3 regions of the Pseudaeromonas sharmana genome follow, and region 2 is predicted to be linked to each of the others. Evidence: predicted binding sites of a transcription regulator. Region 2 holds the regulator's gene; each other region holds the start of a gene.
The links. Region 2 encodes LexA, which represses DNA repair genes until DNA is damaged. Its sites were predicted from a motif close to ANCTGTNTNNNNANACAGNT; they were not measured.
Positions count from the first base shown of each region.

Region 1: a site for LexA is predicted at 1,840-1,859, ahead of ACFOSS_RS07870 (YebG family protein). Genes of this name have one in related genera too.
Region 3: a site for LexA is predicted at 3,307-3,326, ahead of dinB (DNA polymerase IV). Genes of this name have one in related genera too.

Region 1 is NZ_JBHSAF010000007.1:28,909-36,209, reverse strand. It holds gene ACFOSS_RS07875 (M14 family zinc carboxypeptidase) at 1-1,481, shown strand, start outside; gene ACFOSS_RS07870 (YebG family protein) at 1,535-1,831, opposite strand; gene modB (molybdate ABC transporter permease subunit) at 2,028-2,711, shown strand; gene modC (molybdenum ABC transporter ATP-binding protein) at 2,708-3,781, shown strand; gene ACFOSS_RS07855 (SirB2 family protein) at 3,954-4,340, opposite strand; gene ACFOSS_RS07850 (monovalent cation:proton antiporter-2 (CPA2) family protein) at 4,340-6,259, opposite strand; gene ACFOSS_RS07845 (NAD(P)H-dependent oxidoreductase) at 6,256-6,855, opposite strand; gene ACFOSS_RS07840 (S9 family peptidase) at 7,070-7,301, shown strand, end outside.
Region 2 is NZ_JBHSAF010000003.1:182,150-189,450, reverse strand. It holds gene cysE (serine O-acetyltransferase) at 1-456, opposite strand, end outside; gene fieF (cation efflux pump FieF) at 460-1,383, opposite strand; gene trmL (tRNA (uridine(34)/cytosine(34)/5-carboxymethylaminomethyluridine(34)-2'-O)-methyltransferase TrmL) at 1,548-2,012, shown strand; gene lexA (transcriptional repressor LexA) at 2,034-2,660, opposite strand; gene plsB (glycerol-3-phosphate 1-O-acyltransferase PlsB) at 2,819-5,248, shown strand; gene ubiA (4-hydroxybenzoate octaprenyltransferase) at 5,356-6,222, opposite strand; gene ACFOSS_RS05760 (chorismate--pyruvate lyase family protein) at 6,224-6,811, opposite strand; gene ACFOSS_RS05755 (flagellar basal body-associated FliL family protein) at 6,908-7,301, shown strand, end outside.
Region 3 is NZ_JBHSAF010000001.1:156,262-163,562, reverse strand. It holds gene ACFOSS_RS00730 (aminoacyl-histidine dipeptidase) at 153-1,613, shown strand; gene ACFOSS_RS00725 (hypothetical protein) at 1,774-2,238, shown strand; gene dinB (DNA polymerase IV) at 2,245-3,303, opposite strand; gene malZ (maltodextrin glucosidase) at 3,467-5,314, shown strand; gene ACFOSS_RS00710 (DUF2541 family protein) at 5,511-5,879, shown strand; gene ACFOSS_RS00705 (CBS domain-containing protein) at 5,876-6,283, opposite strand; gene ACFOSS_RS00700 (N-acetylmuramoyl-L-alanine amidase) at 6,439-7,263, shown strand.

The DNA.
Region 1 (7,301 bases), on a different contig from region 2:
TGGCGCAACACTCTCCGCTGGCAACCGTCACCCGGCTGGGCACTTCCGCCGGGGGGCGTCCGGTCGAGGCGCTGCTGGTCTCCCGCGATGCGCAGTTCCTGCAGCAGGGCGAACCTCAGGCCGACCGTTTGACGGTGATGCTGCTCGGATCGCAACATGGCAATGAACCTTCGGGCACCGAAGTGTTGCAGATCGTGGCGCGTCGGGTACTGGACGGTGAGCTGACACCACTGTTGCAGCAGATGAACTTTGTCATAGTGGCGCTGGCCAATCCCGATGGCCGCGATCTGAATCGGCGACTGAATGCCAAGGATGAGAATCCAAACCTCGATTTCATCGCCGTAGAGTCCCCCGAAACACGGATTTATATCGATGCGCTGGCCCGTTTCCAGCCCGACGTGGTGATGGATCTGCATGAAACCTGGAATGACAAGTGGCCGATGACGCCGCGCGAAGGATTCCTGACGACCACGGATGCCCAGTTCGAGGTCGGCAATAATCCGAACCTGGATGCGGAACTCAGCCAATACGCCAACCAGCATTTTCTACCGGCGCTGATTCAGGCGGTCGAGGCGCAGGGGATTCCCTCACAACGCTACAACGAGATCTACTCGTTGCGTGATCCGGTACGGCGCGGTGGTCTGAGTTTGTCAAACTTTCGCAACTATGCCGCCATGCAGGGGTCGTTGACGGTACTTTTCGAGAATCGTCATGATGGAAAAGGCCAGTTCCCGACGCCGGAGAACATAGCGGAGCGAGTGCGCAAGCAGCGCATCAGTGTCGAAGCGGCGCTGGCGCTGGTAGCCGGGGATGATAGCCGTATCCGTCACCTCAGTCGCGATGCCCGCTTCCGCTGGAGAGGGGTTGAGGGCGACGACAAGTTTGTCATGCAGTACGCCTTTGCGCCGAACCCCACGGAGCCGACCACGTCGGTAACGCTGGCCGACCGCAGTGGCAAAAAAGTAGTCAAAACGTTCCGCCGCGAGGATTACATCGCGCTGCAGGGCACGGGCGAGATCCCGGACGGGTTTGTCATTCGCTCGCAGACCCGGCGTTTCCGCGAGTGGCTGGATGATCACCATATCGACTATCAGGTGGTGCAGCAGCCGCAACGGGTGGAATTGAGCCAGCAACGGGTGGCCAGCCTGCAGATTGGCGCCCGTACCAAACCCGGAACCCGGGACTGGCTGGATGTGACTCTGGACCAGAAGGTGGTACAGACCGAACTGAAAGCCGGAGACCTGTTGGTCTCCACCGAGCAGCCGCAGGGGGCTCTGATCGCCATCATGCTGGATCCGCGTTCGGCAAACAGCCTCTATCAGGAGCCGGCATGGCGAGGTTTACTGATGAGCAACCCGCTACCGACGGCCCCGCTGCTGGCGGATGCCGCCGATTTGGCCAAGCGTGAGGCCGGCAAAACAACCAAGTCACGGTTGGCCAACGAGCACAAACCGGCCAAGCCGGTTACGCCGGCTGGTTGAATCCATCAGACTGCCCCAGCCAGCGGCCTGGTTGGCAGGCGCTGAGCATGGCGTCAGACAGGCTCGTCGGTGCTGGCTGGCGCCGCCTTCTTCTGACGTTTCAGCGTGGGCTCCGCCTCAGCCTTGCCGCCGCGCAGCAGCGTTTGAAGCTGCTCCTTCTCTCGCGCCAGGAATAACGCCAGCTCCTCGCGCTGGGACTCCTCCAGTGCGAGCGGGCTACGTTGCAGCCAGGCGGCCAGTTCATCGGCCAGATCCAGCATGCGGTCGTAGGCGTCCGCCTCTTTCTTGCTGACAAACGTCATCTTTTCCTCGCCATTGCGTACCACAACATATTTGATCTCGACGGCCATTTTTTCATTCCTGTATAAACATACAGTTTTTATATCCTATCTCGTGATGTTATGCCAGTGCGACCATCAGGTTTTGCGTGAAAAGTAAATTCCGGTCTGGTTCTTGCTTCGTCTGGTGCAGGCGCCGCGGCTGAGCGTGCAGGGATTGCTTCGGACGAGCACTGTTATGGGCGCGTGGGGTGAACAAGGAGGTTGGGTGACAGACGGGGACTGGAGTGCTGTCTGGGTGACGCTGAAGCTGGCGAGCCTGGTTACGACGATTTTGCTGTTGCTGGCGATCCCGCTGGCCTGGTGGCTGGTGCATAGTCGCAGCCGGCACTGCGTGTGGTTACGTGCTGTGCTGATGCTGCCGATGGTGTTGCCTCCCACCGTCATGGGCTTCTACCTGCTGTTGCTGATGGGCCCCCAGGGGCCGGTGGGCCAGCTGCTGACGTCATTGGGCCTCGGTGTGCTGCCGTTTACCTTCTCCGGCATCGTCATTGCCGGTGTGCTGCACTCGTTGCCGTTCGTCATTCAGCCGTTGCAGGATACCTTTGCCGGCATAGGGCGCCGGCCTCTGGAGGTGGCGGCCACTCTGCGAGCCAGCCCGCTGGATACCTTCTTCAGCGTGGTGTTGCCACTGTCACGGCGCGGGATTTTGACGGCTGCGGTGCTGGGGTTTTGCCATGCCATCGGCGAGTTTGGTGTCGTCCTGATGATCGGCGGCAACATCCCCGGTGAAACCCGGGTGCTGTCTATTCAGATCTACAACCATGTCGAAGCGCTGGAGTATGTCGAAGCCCATCGACTGGCCGCCGGCATGCTGCTGTTCTCTTTTTTGGCGCTGCTGTTGCTGTACGCGTTGGGTTACGGCCGTGGACAACGGGAGCGACTGGGATGAGCATTGATATCAGGCTGTGCCGACGCTTACCGGATTTTGCCCTCGATGTCCGCCTGCATCTGCCGGAGCGCGGAGTGTCGGCGCTGTTTGGGCCGTCGGGATCGGGTAAGACCACCATCCTGCGGGCGCTGGCTGGTCTCGAACGCCTGCCTGACAGCCGGGTGGCGATCGGCGATCTCGTCTGGCAGGACGAGGCGCGAGGGATCTTTGTCCCGCCCCATCGGCGATCACTGGGTTATGTCTTTCAGGAGGCGAGTCTGTTTGCGCACCTGGACGTGCGCGCCAATCTGACGTTCGGTATGCGCCGGGCGGGGGGTGTCGATCCGGTGTTGATCGCCGAGATGACCCGGCTGCTGGGCATCGACGGCCTGCTCGGCCGCATGCCGGATCAGCTCTCCGGCGGTGAACGCCAGCGCGTCGCCGTGGCGCGTGCGCTGTTGACGCGGCCTCGACTGCTGTTGATGGATGAGCCGCTCAGCGCACTGGATATCAAACGCAAACAGGAGATCCTGCCCTACCTCGAACGCCTGCATGAGGAGCTGGCGATTCCGCTGGTCTATGTCAGCCATGCGCCGGATGAGGTCGCCCGGCTGGCGGATCATCTGGTGCTGCTGGAGCATGGGCAGGTGGTGGCCAGCGGCGCACTGCAGCAGACGCTGGCGCGCACCGACCTGCCTGCGGTGTTTGCCGACGATGCCGGCGTCGTGGTGACGGTACGGCTGCAGGCTCAGGAGGCGGACGATCTGATGCGTCTGGCGTTTGCCGGTGGCGAGTTGCTGGTGCCGACCCGTGCCTATCCGGTGGGGCAGCGGCTGCGGTGTCGTATACATGCCCGCGACGTCAGCCTGTCTCTGCAGGAGCCGCAGTGCAGCACCATTTTGAATCGTCTCCCGGCGGTGGTGGAGACGGTCAGCCTGGGTAGCGCGGCGGGCCATCTGCTGGTCAGAGTCCGCTGTGGTGACACCCAGATTCTGGCGCGCATCACAGAGCGCTCCCGCCGCCAGTTGGCCATCGCGCCCGGCCTGGCGGTTTGGGTGCAGATCAAGGGGGTGGCGTTGCTTGACAGCTGAGGGGTAGCACAGTGTCGGCCGTGGTAGCGCAGCGGCGTGATCTAGGGTGCGCCAGTGAGTGCAGAGCCCTGCTGTAATCAGGACTCCGGGTGGCGTTATGTGTTTTTTGCTACAGCGTAAAGCCGACAATGTATGCCACCCTGCTGCGTGGCGACAGCAGGGAGCACGCGGCCTAAAACACTCCCAGGCTGGGACTTTTGGTGATAGCGACCCCAACGATATAGCCAAAGGTGAGTATGGCCAGCAGGCCACTGACTTGACGTTGTGTGCGGCTACGAGCCCGTTTGATGGCCACAGTGCCGAGCAGAATGTACAGCACGAGACCACAGACCTTGGCCGTCAACACGGCGCTATTGACGAACGGATAACGGCCGGCCATGGCGGCCAGAACCAGGGCGCTGCACAATAGCAGGGTGTCATTGACATGCGGCAGGATGCGCAGCCAGCGCTGCTGCAGCCGGGGATCGGCGGCCAGCGCCAGGCGCCAGCGCCAGCAGAAGAGGCCGCCAGTGATACCGACGGTCAACACGTGAATGGCCTTGAACAGCAGATACAGCATTACTTCTCTCCCCGGGTCGGCGTATCGCGGATTTGTGAGGCGAAGAAGGGGCGAGGGGCCTCCTCTTCGGGATTTTCATTGCCATTGTCGATGTCAGTCTGGTTTTCCCAGGCGGACATCAGCTCCGAGCGCTTGTCATCCTGATTGGCTTTGAGCATCTCGGCTAGGATATGACGGTACTGGACACTCTTGGTGATGTACATGTTCTCGTCATCGATGAAGGCAGTCTGCTCGCGCAATAACTTTTCATCGTGCTGCTTGAAGGTCTGGCCGGCGCGCCACGCCTGATTGGCCCGCACCCCCAGCTCTTTGAGGGCGCATACCCCCAGGTCCACCGCCGAGCCGACCGTTTCCCGATAGACCAGATCGACACCGATTTGCAGCAACTGGTGGGCGTGGGGGCGATCGATGGCGCGCGCCAGCAGCTTGATCTGCGGGAAGTGTTTTTGCGCCAGTTCGCACACTGCCAGCGATTTGGCCGGATTCCCGACAGCGACCACCAGCAACTTGGCCTGATGGGCGCCGGCGGCGTACAGCAGGTCGAGGCGATCGGCATCACCATAAAACACCTTGTAGCCGTACTTGCGCAGCACTTCGATGTGGCCGGCATCGTTATCGAGCACAGTGGTGCCGATGCCATGCGCATGCAGCAGACGACCAACGATCTGGCCGAATCGCCCGAAGCCGACGATGATCACCGGGTTATCCTGGGCATCGATCGTATCGGCTTCCCGCTCCTCTTCTTGTTGCTGAACCCGGGTCTGGACCAGACGCTGATTGATGATCAGCAGTACGGGGGTCAAGGCCATCGACAGGGCGACGACCAGGGTCAGCAGTGCAACCATTTCGGCGTTGAATAGCTGTCCCTTGTAGGCGAGGGTCAACAGCACGAAAGCGAATTCACTACCCTGTGCCAGCGCCAACGCGAAAGTCCAGCGGTGTGCGGCGTGCATGCGCGACACTCCCCCCAGCCCCTGCAGCACCAGGAACTTGGCGACAGTCAGCAACAACAGCAGGCCCAGCACCATGCCAGGTTGCTGCGTCAATAATGTGAAGTTGATACCGGCGCCTACCGAGATGAAGAACAGGCCGAGCAGCAATCCTTTGAACGGTTCTATATTGGCTTCCAGTTCGTGCCGGTATTCGCTCTCGGCCAATACCACACCGGCGAGGAAGGTGCCCAGTGCCGGCGAGAGCCCGACATGCTCCATCGCCAGCGCTATCAGGATGACCAGCAGCAAGGCGGCGGCGACAAAGATCTCGCGCAACCCGGATTGGGCGATAAAGCGGAACACCGGGCGCATCAGATAATGCCCCCCCAGGATAATGGCGCAGATGACACCGGCGATCAGCAGACCGTCTTGCCAGCCACCGAGGCTGGGCCCTGTGCTGGCGGCATCCCCCATGGGTGCCAGCAGCGGGATCAGGGCGAGCATCGGAATGACGGCAATATCCTGAAACAGCAGCACGGCAAAGCTGGCCTGGCCGGATTCGGTTTTCAGCTGTCGACGTTCGGTCAGGCTCTGCAACACGATTGCCGTCGACGAGAGCGCCAGTATCATGCCGGCGGTCAACGCCTGTTGCCAGCTGAGGCCAAAGATCAGACCGAGGATGGCCAGCGCGGCGGTTGTCAATGCCACCTGACTGGCCCCCAGACCGAGGATGGGCCCCTTCAGTTGCCATAGTAACGCCGGTTTGAGTTCCAGACCGATCAGAAACAACATCAGCACGACACCAAACTCGGCGACGTGCATGACGTCTTCCGTCTTGCCGACCACATTCAGCAGGTAGGGGCCAATGATGATGCCTGCAATCAGGTAGCCGAGTACCGAGCCCAGCCCCAGCCGTTTGGCCACCGGCACCGAGATGACGGCAGCGGTCAGAAAGATGAAGGCATCGAGCAGCAGAGCATTGGTCATGGGAGCTCCTCGATCAGGTCGGTCAGATAGGTTGCCCGCTGTAGCGAATCCGCAGACAAGGTGCCATCGCGCAGCGCGATCAGCAGACGCCGATACTCTTGGGCGGTATCTCGCAGCAGCTTGGCATCCTGAATCGTATGGTAGGAGTAGAGCACGAACGGGGGCAGGTAGCGCATGCCACACAGCCAGGCCGTTTGCCGGAAGGGCAGCAGATACTCGATCACGGCGCGGCGATTATGACCATGCGAGGTGTAGGACTCCTGACTGCCGCCGGTGGTGATGGCGGACAACAACAACTTGCCCTTGAGGGCGTGGCCTTCCGGGCCGAATGCAAAACCGTATTCCAGTACCTGGTCCATCCACTCCTTGATGATGGCGGGCGCCGAGTACCAGTACAGCGGGTGCTGGAAGACGATGATGTCATGCTCCTGCAGCAATTGCTGCTCGTAGGCAACATCAATGAACATGTTCGGGTAGCGCTGGTAGAGGTCATGGACATGAATGCCTTCGACCTTGCGCAGTGCCTGTAACAGCGCCTTGTTGGCATGGGAGCGGTTATAGCCCGGGTGGGCAAACAGGATCAGTATCTTTTTCATGCTGCTCTCGATGCTCGGAAAATAGCGCCGCAAACGGCGGGGCGGCTTGGCTGCCTGAGTCTCAGGCCGACAAATTGTGACGTAAATCCGGAATCAGGCCAAGGGCGACGATCCAGACTCAAGTCCGCCGACCTTGGATCGCCTGCTCGGCTCACGACGAATCGCCCCGCTCCTGTTAGCATAGGCCTCCTTTTTGCACTCCTGGAGAGGCCAGATGAAGTTCCCTTCTGCCCCGGTGGCGCCCTGCCGCCCAGTGACCCTCAGTGCTCATGGTGACGAGCGTAGCGATCCCTATTTCTGGCTACGTGACGATGAGCGCGAAGATCCCGAAGTGTTGGCCTATCTGCACGCTGAAAATGACTATACCGCGGCCGTGATGGCACCGCAGAAGCCGTTGATGCGGCAGTTATACCGCGAGATGCGTCGCCGCCAGCCCAGCGAGGAGA
Region 2 (7,301 bases):
GCCGCGACCAATTCGAGCGGCCGGGTGGACATCAACGCCGAACACTACTGAAATTTGGTTTTGCAGGAAGATGGCCAACGCCCGACGTCCCTGATTCCATAACCAGTGACTGACACGGTAGCCCTGCAGTGCATGGAAGCCTTTGAGATAGAGCAAGGGTGTCGAGTAGTAGCGCACCGCAGGGTCGCGATCTTTCACCGCGCAGATATCCGCCGCCACCGCATCGAGGATCTCGGGTTGTGCCGTAAGCGCGGTCTCGATCACCTCGCGTAATACCATGGCCGGCATGACGGCACTACCCAGCTTATTCGCCAGCTGAAAACTCAGTGCCGAGCGCAGCGACTCATGATTCAGAATCGTCGAGTGGAAGAAACTGGCCAGCATCGGCTCCTCGGCGATCATCTGTGTCGCCTCGTCGCGGATTTTGTCCCACGTTACTTGCTTGATGCAGCTCATAGATCATCCTTGAGAGTGTAATACCCTGGCCCCCTCTTCGGGAGCCTCGGTCGCCAGCACAGACATCGGGTCCATGTGAATGATGATATCGGCCTGCGGGAACATCTGACGAATGGCGGCTTCCGCCTGATCCGCCAAAGCGTGGGCGTAAACCAGCGGTAGTTGGTCGTCCAGCTCCAGATGCAGTTGGATGAACTTCATTTGTCCTGACTGACGGGTACGCAGATCATGCACGCCATTGACCCCCGGCACCGAAATGGCCAGTTGTTCAATCTGCGCCCGCTCTTCATCCGGCAATTGACGATCGAGCAACGTCTGCACCGCTTCATAGCCTATCTCGACGGCCCCCTTGAGGATATAGAGCCCGAGCAGCATGGCGAACAGACCGTCTGCCCACAGCCAGCCCCAGGCTGACAGGACCAGCGCCAGCAGCACACCGGCGTTGAACAGCAGATCGGATTGATAATGTAGTCGGTCGGCCTTCACTGCCTGGCTGTTGGTGCGACGCACCACATAGCCCTGGATCAGAACCAGCACCAGCGTCAGGACAAAGGAACCCACCGTCACCCACAGCCCCAGATCGATGTTGCGCATTGGCTCCGGCGCAATCAGGCGCGAGAAGCCATTCATCACCAAGACCAGGGCCGAGCCTGTGATAAAGGCCGCCTGGGCCAGGCTGGCCAGCGACTCGGCTTTGCCATGGCCAAAGCTGTGGTCATCATCCGCCGGCGCCAGGGCATAGCGGATGGCGAACAGATTGATCAACGAAGCGCTGATATCCATCAGCGAATCGGTCAGCGAGGCCAACAGGCTGGATGAACCTGTCAGCAGCCAGGCCGTTAGCTTGGCGATGATCAAAATTCCGGCCGTGGCGGTTGAGGCCAGACCGGCCAACGTCACCAGACGGGAATAGGAATGGGTAGTCACTGTCTCTTCCCCGACAGACAGCAGGCATCCTGCCTGCGAGTGTGAAAAGGATCACTATCATACCCGTTGCCGTCTCAAGGACAATCCCCGTGCACGAGCGGGATTCCCCTGTCGCGTCAGCTTGGGTATCCTTGCCGTCCCATCTGCGCTGTTCCGAGGTCAGGATGCTGCATATCGTGTTGTTCCAACCAGAAATTCCGCCAAATACCGGCAACATCATCCGCCTGTGTGCCAATACCGGCTATCGACTGCATCTGATTGAACCGCTGGGCTTTGCGTGGGATGACAAGCGAGTGCGTCGCGCCGGCCTCGATTATCACGAGTTTGCCGATGTCAGGCGCTATGCGGATCTGGCCAGTTGCCTGGCCGAACTGGGTGACGGCCGGGTCTATGCCTGCACGACCAAGGGACAACAGTATCCATCGGATACCCGTTTTGCCGCTGGGGATATACTGCTGTTTGGCCCGGAGACCCGAGGCTTGCCAAACGAGATAATCGAGAGTCTGCCCCCGGAGCAACGCTTGCGTATTCCGATGCTGCCGCAGAGCCGCAGCATGAATCTGTCGAATGCAGTGTCCGTTTTTGTTTACGAAAGCTGGCGTCAGCTGGGCTTTCCCGGTGCCCGCTGAAGCGGACACCGGCGGGGAAGGTCAGTGCCAGCCACCGTTGCGAATCACGCCAACCGCCAGACCCTCAATCGAGAGTGACTGCTCACCCAGATCGACGCGAATGGGTTCCAGCTCTTCATTTTCTGGCAGCAGCCAAACCAGCTGGCCCTTGCGTTCAAAACGCTTCACCGTGACCTCGTCGTCGCCCACCCGGGCGACAACCACCTGACCATTGCGCACCTGTTCGGTCTTGTGCACCGCCAGCAGGTCGCCATCCAGAATACCGATGTTCTTCATGCTCATGCCATGCACGCGCAACAGGAAGTCGGCTTTGGGCTGAAACATCGCAGGGTCAACCTGGTAATGTGCTTCGACATGCTCGCTGGCAAGGATCGGCTCACCTGCGGCCACCTGACCGATCAGAGGCAAACCGCTCTCCTCAACCGGTTCCTCCTCGTCTTGCAACAGCTGGATACCGCGCGAGGTACCCGGCATGATGCGGATCACCCCCTTGCGTGCCAGTGCCTTCAAATGTTCCTCAGCCGCGTTGGCCGATTTGAAACCAAGGCGCAGGGCAATTTCGGCCCGGGTCGGCGGCATGCCGGATTCCTGCATACACTCCTTGATCAGCTCAAGGACCTCGTTCTGGCGCGGTGTCAGATGTTTCATCGCAATGGCCTGTCTATTTATACAGAATACTGTGAGTATATACAGTCGTTTGCGCAAAGCAAGCCCTGAACGACCACGATTGCATCCGGCGCCAGCACGACAAGTCGGGCCAGTTTTGGTATGCTAGCAGCGCATCAACAGTTGAGGATCCACCTATCATGTCGTTTGGCTCTCGCCTGGTCCGGGCCCTCTGCCGCCTGCCGATCCGTCTGCTCGTCAATCATCGCAGTCTGCCCGAGGATCCGGTCAGCCAACTCGGTCTGGATCCGGCGCGGCCGATTGTCTACGCGCTGAACACCGACTCGCTCAGTGATCTGCTGACATTGGAACTCTGTGCCGTTGAACTGGGGCTACCAAGCCCGTTCACACCATTGTTGTGGCAAGGCCGCTCCCATCCGCGCTATGTCTGTCTCGACCGAACCCCGCTGCCATTCGGCATCAAACGGCGCAACGGGCCCAATTTGTCCACCTTTCAGGAGTGGCTGGCCCTGCACCACCAGGATGCCGAGCTGGATGTGCAACTGGTCCCGGTCACGCTGTTATGGCAACGCGCCCCAGGTCGTGAGCGTCGCCATCGCCTGCAGCCGCCGGCCGCCAAAACGCCGAGCGCACTGCACAAGGCCCTGATTGTCGCGCTGTATGGTCGGGAAAACCGCGTGCGCTTCTCGCTACCGGTCTCATTGCGGCAACTGGTCAACGAGCTGGGCACCGATGAATCGGTCGCCCACAAGCTGGCACGCGTAGCGCGCATCCATTTCAGCCGTCAACGTCAGGCGGCTAAAGGCCCGCGTCTACCGGACCGACAGGCGCTGTTCAACGAGTTATTGCGCAACGACAACATAGTGCAGGCCATCCGTGAACAAGCCAGCAGCGAAGGGGTTGATCCCGAGGTCATTCGCGGCAGGGCACTCGCCTACCTTGAGGAGATGGGCTCCAACTTCTCGTATCGTCTGATTCGCTTCCTCGATTATTTTCTCGGCTGGCTGTGGAACAAGCTCTATCGCGGCATCACGGTACACGGGGGAGAAGAGGTGCGCCGACTGGCGCGTGAAGGACACGAAATCATCTATATGCCCTGCCACCGCAGCCATATGGATTACCTGTTGCTGTCCTATGTCATCTACCACCAGGGCATGATGCCGCCGCATATCGCCGCCGGTATCAACCTTAACTTTTGGCCAGCGGGTCCTCTGTTCCGGCGTGGTGGTGCCTTCTTCCTGCGCCGCAGCTTCAAGGGGGACAAGCTGTACAGCACCGTCTTCCGCGAATACCTCAGCGAGCTATTTGCCCGTGGATATGCCGTTGAGTATTTCACCGAAGGTGGGCGCTCACGTACCGGCCGGCTGCTGCAGCCGAAGACCGGCATGATCGCAATGACACTGCAGGCTCAGCTGCGCGGAGTGCGCCGTCCGCTGACATTTGTCCCTGTCTACCTCGGCTATGAACATGTCATGGAGGTCAACACATACCTCAAGGAGCTCAAAGGCAGCCGCAAGGAAAAAGAGAATGTCTGGCAGGTCATCGGGATCCTCGGCAAATTGCGCAATTTCGGCCGCAGCTTCGTCAACTTCGGCGAACCGCTGACCCTGCACCAATTCCTGCAACAGCAGGTTCCGTCGTGGCGGAATGACATGGATCCCAGCGGCCAGCACAAACCGACCTGGCTGGGTGACACCGTTGATCAGCTGGCACGGGATTTGATGACCCGCATCAATGATGCCGCCGCGGTCAACGGCTTGACGCTGAGCGCCCTTGCCCTGCTGGCCAGCGATCGCCAGGCGCTGCCACGGGATGCCCTGGTCGCTCAAATTGACCTCTACACCAAATTGCTGCGCCAGGTTCCCTACAGCCGCTTCAGTACTGTGCCCGATCTGCCCGCCGAAACCCTGTTGGACCAAGCGCTGGAACTGAACAAATTCCAGGTGACCGAAGACCGGCTCGGCCAGATCATCAGCGTCGATCGCTATCAAGCCATCCTGATGACCTTCTACCGTAACACCATACTGCACCTGTTTGCCTTGCCCGGACTACTGGCGACACTGATTGAACGCAATGAAGGCATCGACACCCCCGGCCTGCTCGCCCTGTGTCGGAGTATCTATCCGCTGATGCAGCGCGAGTTGTTCTTGCGTAACGACATTGACGCCCTCCCAGAAGCCGTGGATGCACTGCTGACGGCCTTGCAACATGAAGGACTCATTGAGGTACGTGAAGGCGGATTTTGGGTCTGCGCGGCAGAACAGCAACGCCTGCTGCTGTTGGCGCAAAGCGTGCAGGAGACACTGCAGCGCTATGCACTGACCCTCAGCCTGTTGCAGCGCAGCACGCACATTGATGGCGAACAACTGGCTGCCGACAGCCAGATGATGGCGATGCGCCTGGCAACCTTGCATGGCATTCACGCCCCCGAGTTCAGTGATCAGTCGCTTTTCCGGACCTTGTTGCAGACCCTGCGCCATCAAGGCCTGTTGACCGGGGATGATGCCGCCCCCTTGACCGTCGACACGACTGCAGTCGAGTCACTGCTTTGCAGCCTGCTGCCACTGCTGCCCGATCCGGTACGCCGAACCATACAGCACCTCGGCTGAACTGCAGCCTGAAGGCGGAGAGATAAAAAAACCTCGTCAGCTTGCTGCACGAGGTTTTTTTATTAACGAGCGCGAGACGTTGCCTGCTCGGCGAGCAGGCCCAATACTCATAACAAGCTGAGCACAATGCCGGCAAACAGTACGGCTCCAACACGATTATTGCCAAGAAACGCCTGAAAGCAGCGTTCCCGTTCCCGTAAACGGGTCGACCAGTACTGTTCGGCAAACAGCCCGCCTGCCACACACCAGGCCAGCATAAATGGCCAGCCCAGCGCGCTGATCACGGCCACCACCGCCAGACACACCAACATGCCAGCCTGTAACAACAGGATGATCGTCCTGTCATGTCGACCGAACAGGATCGCCGTCGACTTGACGCCGATACGCAGGTCATCGTCGCGATCCACCATAGCGTAATAGGTGTCATAGGCCACGGTCCACAGAGCATTGGCCAGAAACAACAACCAGGTTGTCAGTACTAACTCACCTCTGACCGCTGCCCACGCCATGGGAATGGCCCAGGAGAAGGCCAAGCCCAACACCAGTTGTGGCAAGTTGGTCACCCGTTTCATGAAGGGGTACACCACCGCCAGCAGCAAACCGACCAGCGATAATGCGATCGTGTAACGGTTCAGTGTCAGCACCAGTACGAACGATGCCAGCACCAGTACGGCGAAAAAAACCAGTGCCTGTCGGCTACCAAGCCGGCCGGCCGGCAAAGGGCGGGCCGCCGTACGTTTGACGTGGCCATCCAGATGCCGATCCGCATAGTCATTGATCACACAGCCGGCTGAGCGCATCAGCCAGACGCCAGCGATAAACACGGCCAGCAATTGCCAGCCCGGCCAACCGCCGGCCGCCAACCAAAGAGACCACAGGGTCGGCCACAGCAATAACAGGGAGCCTATCGGCTTATCCAGTCGCGCCAGCTGCCAATAAGCTTGCCATTGTGGTGCCACCTCACTCCTGCTCACATTACTCCTCCACACCGGCATACAAGGGTGCTGCAGGTAAAAACAGCTCTACGACCGTCAAGGCCGCGCCATCCAGATGCCAACGACAACGCCGGGCCCACAAGGCCGTGCCAATGGGCTGCCCCAGTACCGCCATCGCTTGCACCCAGCATGGCGATAGCCCCAGATCGGCATACTCCAGCGCGTCGCGCTGCAACTCCGGATGATGGAACAGCCAGTCCCCCAAGGCTTGTCCACCCAGCCGCAACAACTCAGGGCAGGCAACAGCCAATCCTGCCTCGATGTGCGTCAGACCCCAGATCCAGGGCCTGCCATCCATGCACAACAACACCTGGCGCACCCCTCCGTTGTGCACGCTGGCCTCGCACAGACAGTGCAGGGCAAACTGACCTGGCATGGCCCTGAGCCGGGCCGTCAGCGAGCCCGGCTCGCTCAACCAGCTCAGCGCTGCGTCAGCCGGCACGGGCCCGGCCATCGTCGCCAGCGGGCGCCAGGTCTGATTCGACAGCGCGTGCAGCAGGGCTGCACCAGCAGGAGCAAATGACGCCACCGTGTTCACAGACTCCGGCAAAAAAACTGAACTTGTCACCTTAATCCATCCACAATACTAGAAAGCTTGTTCTTGACGGCCAACAGGTCACCTTCAAGAATGGGCGCTATCCCCTTTTTTATCACAGGATGTCTTATGTCGCTGTTTCGATCCCTGCTGCTGATCTGCCTGTTGCTGCCGCTGACCGTATTCGCTTCTGGTGGAGGCGAAGGTGGCGAGGGCGGCGAAGCCGCTGCCCCGTCCGGCATCGGCTACTACACCCTGGATCCTGAGTTTATCACCAACTACTACACCGAAGGACCGACGCTGGGTTACGTCAGAGTCAAGGTTGACCTCATGGTCGACAACGCCGCCGACATCGAACTGTTGAAGAAACACGACCCCTTGCTGCGCGATGCCATTGATACCCTGCTCGGCGATCAGACACTGGAGCAGGTCCGCAGCCAACAAGGTCGCGAGGAGCTACGGCAACGTTGCAAGAAGGCTGTCGAGGCCCTGTTAACCAAGGAAGAGGGACGGCCTGTCATTC
Region 3 (7,301 bases), on a different contig from region 2:
GCCCCAACAGCAGGCCCACAACGCAAAATAACTCTGAGATGTGGAAGGGCTGCAGCATAAATACATGGTCTAACCCGACGAGGCTGACATAAGCCGCTGGCTACAGTAGGATGACTGGCATCCGATCCCCGCATCGACATCAGGAGTCTACCGTGACCGCTTTGCAACAACTATCACCCTCGCTGTTATGGTCATTTTTTGACAGCATCTGCTCGATTCCTCACCCCTCCAAGCATGAGGCGGCACTAAGCCAATGGATTCAGCAATGGGCTCGGGACAAGGGCCTGGCGCTGGAGGTCGATAAGGTCGGCAACCTGATTATCCGCAAACCGGCCACACCGGGCATGGAAAACCGCAAGGGCGTGGTACTGCAGGCGCACATCGACATGGTGCCGCAGGCCAATGCCGATACTGCTCATGATTTCACTCGCGACCCAATCCTGCCACGAATTGACGGCGAGTGGGTCAAGGCCACCGGCACCACGCTGGGTGCGGACAATGGCATCGGCGCCGCCGCCTGCCTGGCGGTGTTGGCCGATGACAGCCTGCAACACGGTCCGATTGAAGTGTTGCTGACCATTGATGAAGAAGCCGGCATGACGGGCGCCTTCGGCCTGGAGCCCGGACTGCTGCAGGGCGAAATCCTGCTGAATACCGACTCCGAACAGGACGGGGAAGTCTACATGGGGTGCGCCGGGGGCATTGATGCCAACATCCACTTCGATTTCCAAGCCGAAGCGGTGCCCGCCGGCTGGCACGCCTTCGCGCTGCAGGTCAAAGGACTGCGCGGCGGCCACTCCGGTGTCAACATCCATCAGGATCGGGGTAACGCCAACAAGTTGCTGGCCCGTCTGCTGCTGGCGCTGCAGGAGCAGGCCGAGTTGCGTCTGAGCCACATTGCAGGCGGCACGCTGCGCAATGCCATTCCCCGCGAGGCCAACGCCGTACTGCTGGTACCGGCGGATCAGTGCGCGGCCGTGCAACAGCGTCTGCAGAGCCATGCCGCGGCATTGCAACAGGAACTCAAGGAGGTCGAAGCCCAGTTGCAGATCAGCCTGCAACCGTGCGCAGTGCCGACTCAGGTTCTCGACAGCGATACCCAGCAACGCTTGCTGGCGGCGCTGGTCGCCTGCCCGAACGGCGTGATCCGCATGAGCCAGGCCATCGCCGGCGTAGTGGAAACCTCGACCAACCTGGGCGTGATCAAGACCGAGGGCTCTCAGGTCTTTGTGCAGTGCCTGATCCGCTCGCTGACCGAAGAAGGGCGTCGTTATGTCGAACAGATGACCCGTTCCCTGTTTGCGCTGGCCGGGGCGCGCTGCGAGCTGAGCGGTGGTTATCCTGGCTGGGCACCGGATCCGGCCTCGCCGATCATGCAACAGCTGCGGGACACCCATCAGGCGCTGTTTGGCGAATTGCCGAAGATCATGGTGATCCACGCCGGTCTGGAGTGCGGCCTGTTCAAGGCCTCCTACCCACACTGGGACATGGTCTCCTTTGGCCCGACCATTCAGGGGGCCCACTCCCCGGACGAACGGGTGCATATTCCGGCCGTAGCCCGCTTCTGGACCCTGCTGACCACCTTGCTGGCCAACATCCCAACCAAGGCGTAACGGCCGTAACACACAGAGGGAAGCTGCGGCTTCCCTTTTTTATGCACGGGCCTATGCACGAGTCTGCGCCGCGGACCAGGAATGGCGGATGTCGGCGGACTTTTCAGAGCGTACGCAGTGGAGTAGAGTGTCGAACGTTTCTGGCAGGCGGCGTGTAACGATGAAAAACCTGTGGCCCATCTTGATCATTTTTGCATTGCTGATCCCCTTCAGCCCGGTGGGTCATGTCCTGTTGCAACAGGGCGAGCAACAGCTCTGCGATTGGCAGACGCAGGTGGCGCAGCGTTGGCAACACTCCGCTGACTGGTGGCAAACGGCCTGGCCGCAGTGGCTGGCTGCCGTCGAACACCGCCAGATGCAAACCCACGCCTGGGGTGCCAGCCAGGCCGAGCGCCTCGGCCAGGGTGTCGATTCCGCCACCGCGGCGACCGAAACGGCGTTGAGCGACGCAGGTGCGCAGATCAGTCAGATGTTCACCACCAGCCTCGGCACACTGCAGCAGCATTGGCATGCCGGGGTGGAGAGCAGCAAGTCGCTGCTGGGTATCGCCACCGCAGCACCGCCGGACGATCCGAGTGTCGAGGGTGACCGCGCCCAGCCACTGGCATCGCCCCCCGCCCCCTGAGCATGCTCAGAGGTTGAGGCTCAGTTGCGGGTTCGCCTCGTCACTGACCCCCGGTAATCCCACCGAGATACCGACCAGACGGACAGCCCGTCCTTCGCCCCGCAGCCAGGCCTCTTGCAGCAGTCGTGGCCACAACTCCGGATGCCAGCCGCTGACGCTGCGTTCCACCGTCGTCTGCTGAAAATCGGCAAACTTCAACTTCACCCCCTGCCGCACCAGCGACGCCAGCGGGCAGTGGCGCTGTACCCGGCGCAGCAGATCCGGCAACAGCTGCTGCATGACCGACGCGGCCTGTGGCAACTGCTGCAGATCCACTGCCAGCGTGGTCTCCACACCGACGCTCTTGCGGATACGGCTCGACTCCACGGGCCGATCATCAAGCCCCTGGCTGCGCTGCAGCAGCATCTGTCCGGTCTTGCCGAACTGACGCACCAGCTCGTAAGGGGAAAAAGCCTGCACATCGGCACAGGTCTGCAGCCCGACAGCCGCCAGACGCTCGGCACTCTTCTCGCCAATGCCGGGGATCTTGCGCAGTGGCAGGGTGGCGACGAACGCTGCCACCCGCTCCGGCGGCAGCACAAACAGGCCATCGGGTTTATTCAAATCGGAGGCAATCTTGGCCAGAAACTTGTTTGGCGCCACCCCGGCCGACGCAGTCAGCCCCAGCTCGCGATGAATATCGGCACGGATGGCTTCGGCAATGCGGGTGGCGCTGCCCTGACACCAGGGCACATCGCTGACATCCAGATAGGCCTCATCCAGCGATAACGGCTCAATACAGTCACTGTAGCGTTCGAGGATTTCCCGCAACTGGGCCGACACCTGCTGATAAAGCGCCATGCGCCCGGGGAGCAGGGTCAGGTGCGGGCACAAGCGCAGCGCCGTGGCGGTCGCCATCGCCGAGCGCACCCCGAAACGCCGGGCCACATAGTTGCAGGTCGAGATCACCCCCCGTCGCTCGCGACTGCCACCAATGGCCAGCGGCACCTCGCGCAGAGCCGGGTTATCACGCATCTCGACTGCCGCAAAAAAGCAGTCCATGTCGACATGGATAATCTTGCGCATAACAACTGTATAAAAAAACAGGATGGCGTTACTTTAATCCACTCCACGCCTGCCGCCAAGTCCCGATCGCGATTCAACCCGGCGGATAGACCGCAGCGGAGGATGTATCCTTTGTCGAATGGCGCCATAGTCACACCGAGTTACTGCCGACAGGATCATCATTATGTCTGTGAAGTTCGGAGTTTCGCTGCAAGCCTGGCACCAGCCGGTGTCACCCTTTATCACCCTGACCGCCAAAGGCCCGCTGATTACGCTCTGGCTGCTGGCGCGCGACTGGCCGGAACAGGTGCTGTTACGCACCGAGCCGGATAACGAGGAGCGGCTGGTGAGCATGACGCTGGCCGCTGAATGGGGCGAGCGCCGCCTGTATCAGGCACATCTGCCGCTGCACCACACCTCGCCCCGCCAGCGCTATGCCTTCAAACTGTTATGGCCACAGCAGCAGTACTGGCTGTCGCCACTCGGCTTGAGCCGGACACCGCCGGAGCGGTTGCGCCAGTATCTGCTGGAAGTCCCGGACAGCCATCCGAACTGGGTGCCGGATCAGGTGTTCTATCAGATCTTCCCCGACCGCTTTGCGCCAGGTCAGGGCGAGCATCTGGTGCGTGACGCCGAGTACCAGCACCATGCGCGACGGCGTCGGGTTAGCCGCCGGCAATGGGAACAGCCTCTGGAGTCGGTTGCCGCCAGCTCCACCTTCTACGGTGGCGATCTGGATGCCATCCGCGGCAAGCTCGACTACCTGCAGGGATTGGGGGTGACAGCGCTCTACCTCAATCCGATCTTTACCGCGCCGAGCGTGCACAAATATGACACCAGCGACTACTACCATGTCGATCCCCATCTGGGCGGTGATGAAGCCCTGATTCGGTTGCGGCAGGCCAGCCGGGAACGTGGCATGCGCCTGGTGCTTGACGGCGTCTTCAATCATACCGGCGACAGCCACCCCTGGTTCGACCGCTATGCCCAGGCCGGGATCCCGGGCGCGGCCCAGAGTGAGGACTCCCCATACCGGCACTGGTACAGCTTTCAGGGCGAACAGGCGATCGGCTGGTTGGGCCATGCCGATCTGCCTAAGCTCAACTACGCCTGTGCCGAGGTGTGCAACCAGATCTATCGCCATCCCAACAGTGTGGTGCGTTACTGGTTACGTGAACCCTATGCCATCGATGGCTGGCGTCTGGATGTGGTGCACATGCTGGGAGAGGACGGTTCGGCGAAAAATAACCTGCAGCATCTGGCGGGTATCCGCCAGGCGGCTCGCGAGGAGAATCCGCACGCCTACCTGCTCGGTGAACATTTCGGTGATGCCCGCGAGTGGCTGCAAGCCGGCGTCGAAGACGGCGCCATGAACTACATGGGCTTCAACTTGCCGGTGCGCGCCTTCCTGGCCCAGCAGGATGTGGCCTACCAGCCGATTCACTTGGATTCCGCCGAGTGTGCTGCCTGGCTGGAACAGTACCGCGCCGGCCTCAGTCATACCACCCAGCTCTGCCAGTTCAACCAGCTCGACAGCCACGACACCGCCCGGTTGTTCACGCTGCTGCATGAATCCGTGCCCCATATGAAGCTGGCACTCGGCTGGTTGTTCAGCTGGATTGGCGTGCCCTGTCTGTTCTACGGCGATGAAATCGGCCTGCCCGGCGCCAACGATCCATTCTGCCGCGCGCCCTTCCCCTGGGAGCAGACACGCTGGCAAGGAGAACTGCTGGCGCACACCCAGCAGCTGGCGCGGATCCGGCATGACTCCGCCGCCCTGCGCCGCGGGGCGCTGCAACTGCTGCACGCCGAGGGCGAAAGCCTGATCTTTCTGCGCTTGCTGGAGCAGGAGCGAGTACTGGTCGCCATCCAGCGAACGGGTTCGAGCCAGCTGCGCCTCGATTCCCCACTGCTGGCCTGCCGCGAATGGCAACGCCTGATTGGCCACGGCGAGCTGAGCGCCGCCGGCAGCGAACTGACCCTGGCCTTGCCGGACTGCAGCCTGACGCTGTTTCGCGGCTTCAGTGACTAAATCCGCACAAAAAATCACCACCCAGGTCCGGAATCCAAACCGGACCTGAACCAGAGCCGCAAGCGACTGGTCAGACCGCCACGCCTGGCCTAGACTGCGCCGCGCATAGTTTATGTGTTCATTCCCTGTTTCAGGTCCGGGTGCGCTCTGTTGCGTTACGAACAGACACATCCGGTTTTTTTTTGGAGAAAATCAGATGCGCATTGTTTTTGGCCTGCTGGCCTGCCTGTTCACACCCTTGACCCTGGCAAGTGATGAAATTCGCTTTGGCTCCACACTGCTGCTGTCGGTTGGCGAAAGCGAAGCCATCGTCAAACCCCTGGTGTGCCGCTATGCCAACCAGTTGCAATTGAAGGTTGAAGAGCAAGAAGCCCACATCGAGGCAATCCGGGTCTACTACAAGGATGGCAGCAGCAAAAACCTCAAGGTCAATCGCACCCTGGGCAAGGATCAGCGCAGCGGCTGGATAAAACTCGAGCGGCGTAAATGCATCAACAAGATCCGCATCGAAGGTTACGCCAAACGCAAGGTGGCAGAAGTCAAAGTCTACGGCCGCCGCGACTAGCGGTTATCCACACAGGCCCGCAGCAGATCTCGCCAGGTCAGAATACCGCTAATCTGGCCATTTTCCAGCACCGGCAGGCAGGAGACCCCCTGTTCGAGCATGAGCCGGGCCGCATCCTGCACCGACAGCTGCGGATTGACGGTCACCGGTTGCCGCGTCATCACCTGATGCACCCGCCGCGCCAGGGTGTCGCGATCACGCTGATTCTCGGCCAGGGAGTCCAGGTAAGGGCTCAGCGCCTTGAACAGATCCTTGTCGCTGAGGATGCCGACCAGCTGCCCCGTCTCATCCACCACCAGCAGGTGATGGAACGGGGCCTGGGAAAACAACTCGCGCACTGTCTCCAGCGCATCATCCATCTCGATGGTGGCTACACGCACCTTCATGATCTCGGCTACCCGCATACCCTGCTCCCGCGCCGTCCTGCCTGTCATCAGTGTAGACAGGAACCGTTGACCGCAACCGTGCGGCCGGACACACAGCATGGCAATTTCCGCATTGTCGCCGCCCATGCTAGGCTGCTCGCAGATTGCCTCCATGCCGGGACGCCACTGTAGCCATGCGATTTCTTCTCCTGCTTCCGCTGACGCTGCTGCTCGGGCTGATGGGCTGCCAGCAGACGCCGTATCACCTCTCCCGCATCTACACGTCGCCCAATCAGGATTCACGGATCCGCTACCTGATCGTGCACTACACCCAGGCGGACGATGCCAGGGCACTGCAACTGCTGACCACGGCGGGGAGCGGCGTCAGCGCGCATTACCTGTTGTCGACGCCGGGGCCGGACGGCAAGCCGACGCTATATGCCCTGCTGCCCGAGTCACAACGCGCCTGGCATGCCGGGCGCAGCAGTTGGCACCACCAGACGGCGATGAACGATCGCAGCCTCGGCATCGAGGTGGTCAACTCCGGCTACCAGCCGGCCGACGCCCGAGGCCCGCTGATGACGCGCTACTGGCCGCCGTTTCCGCAGTCGCAACTCCACGCCCTGGCCAGCCTGCTGCAACAACTGAGCGACCGGTACCATATTCCACCGCAAAACCTGCTCGGTCACAGCGATATTGCTCCGGGGCGCAAGGTGGACCCGGGGCCGGCCTTCCCGTGGCACTACCTGTACCAGCGCTACCGGCTCGGGGCCTGGCCAGAGGAGAATCGGGTCCGGGCGTTGCTGCAACAGGGCCTGCCGGAGCTGGATATCACGGCGTTACAGCACGACCTGGCGCGTTATGGTTATGCCGTACCCGCCAGTGGCGTGCTCGACGACACGACCCGGCAGGTGGTGCAGGCATTCCAGCTGCATTTTCGCCCCAGTCGTTTTGATGGCGAACCTGATGCCGAGACCCGCGCCCGCCTGCAGGCGCTGCTGGAAAAGTACGTCGACTAGCCAAGCCCCTCCGGCAGCGTGAGCGTGTGGGGCTCGAG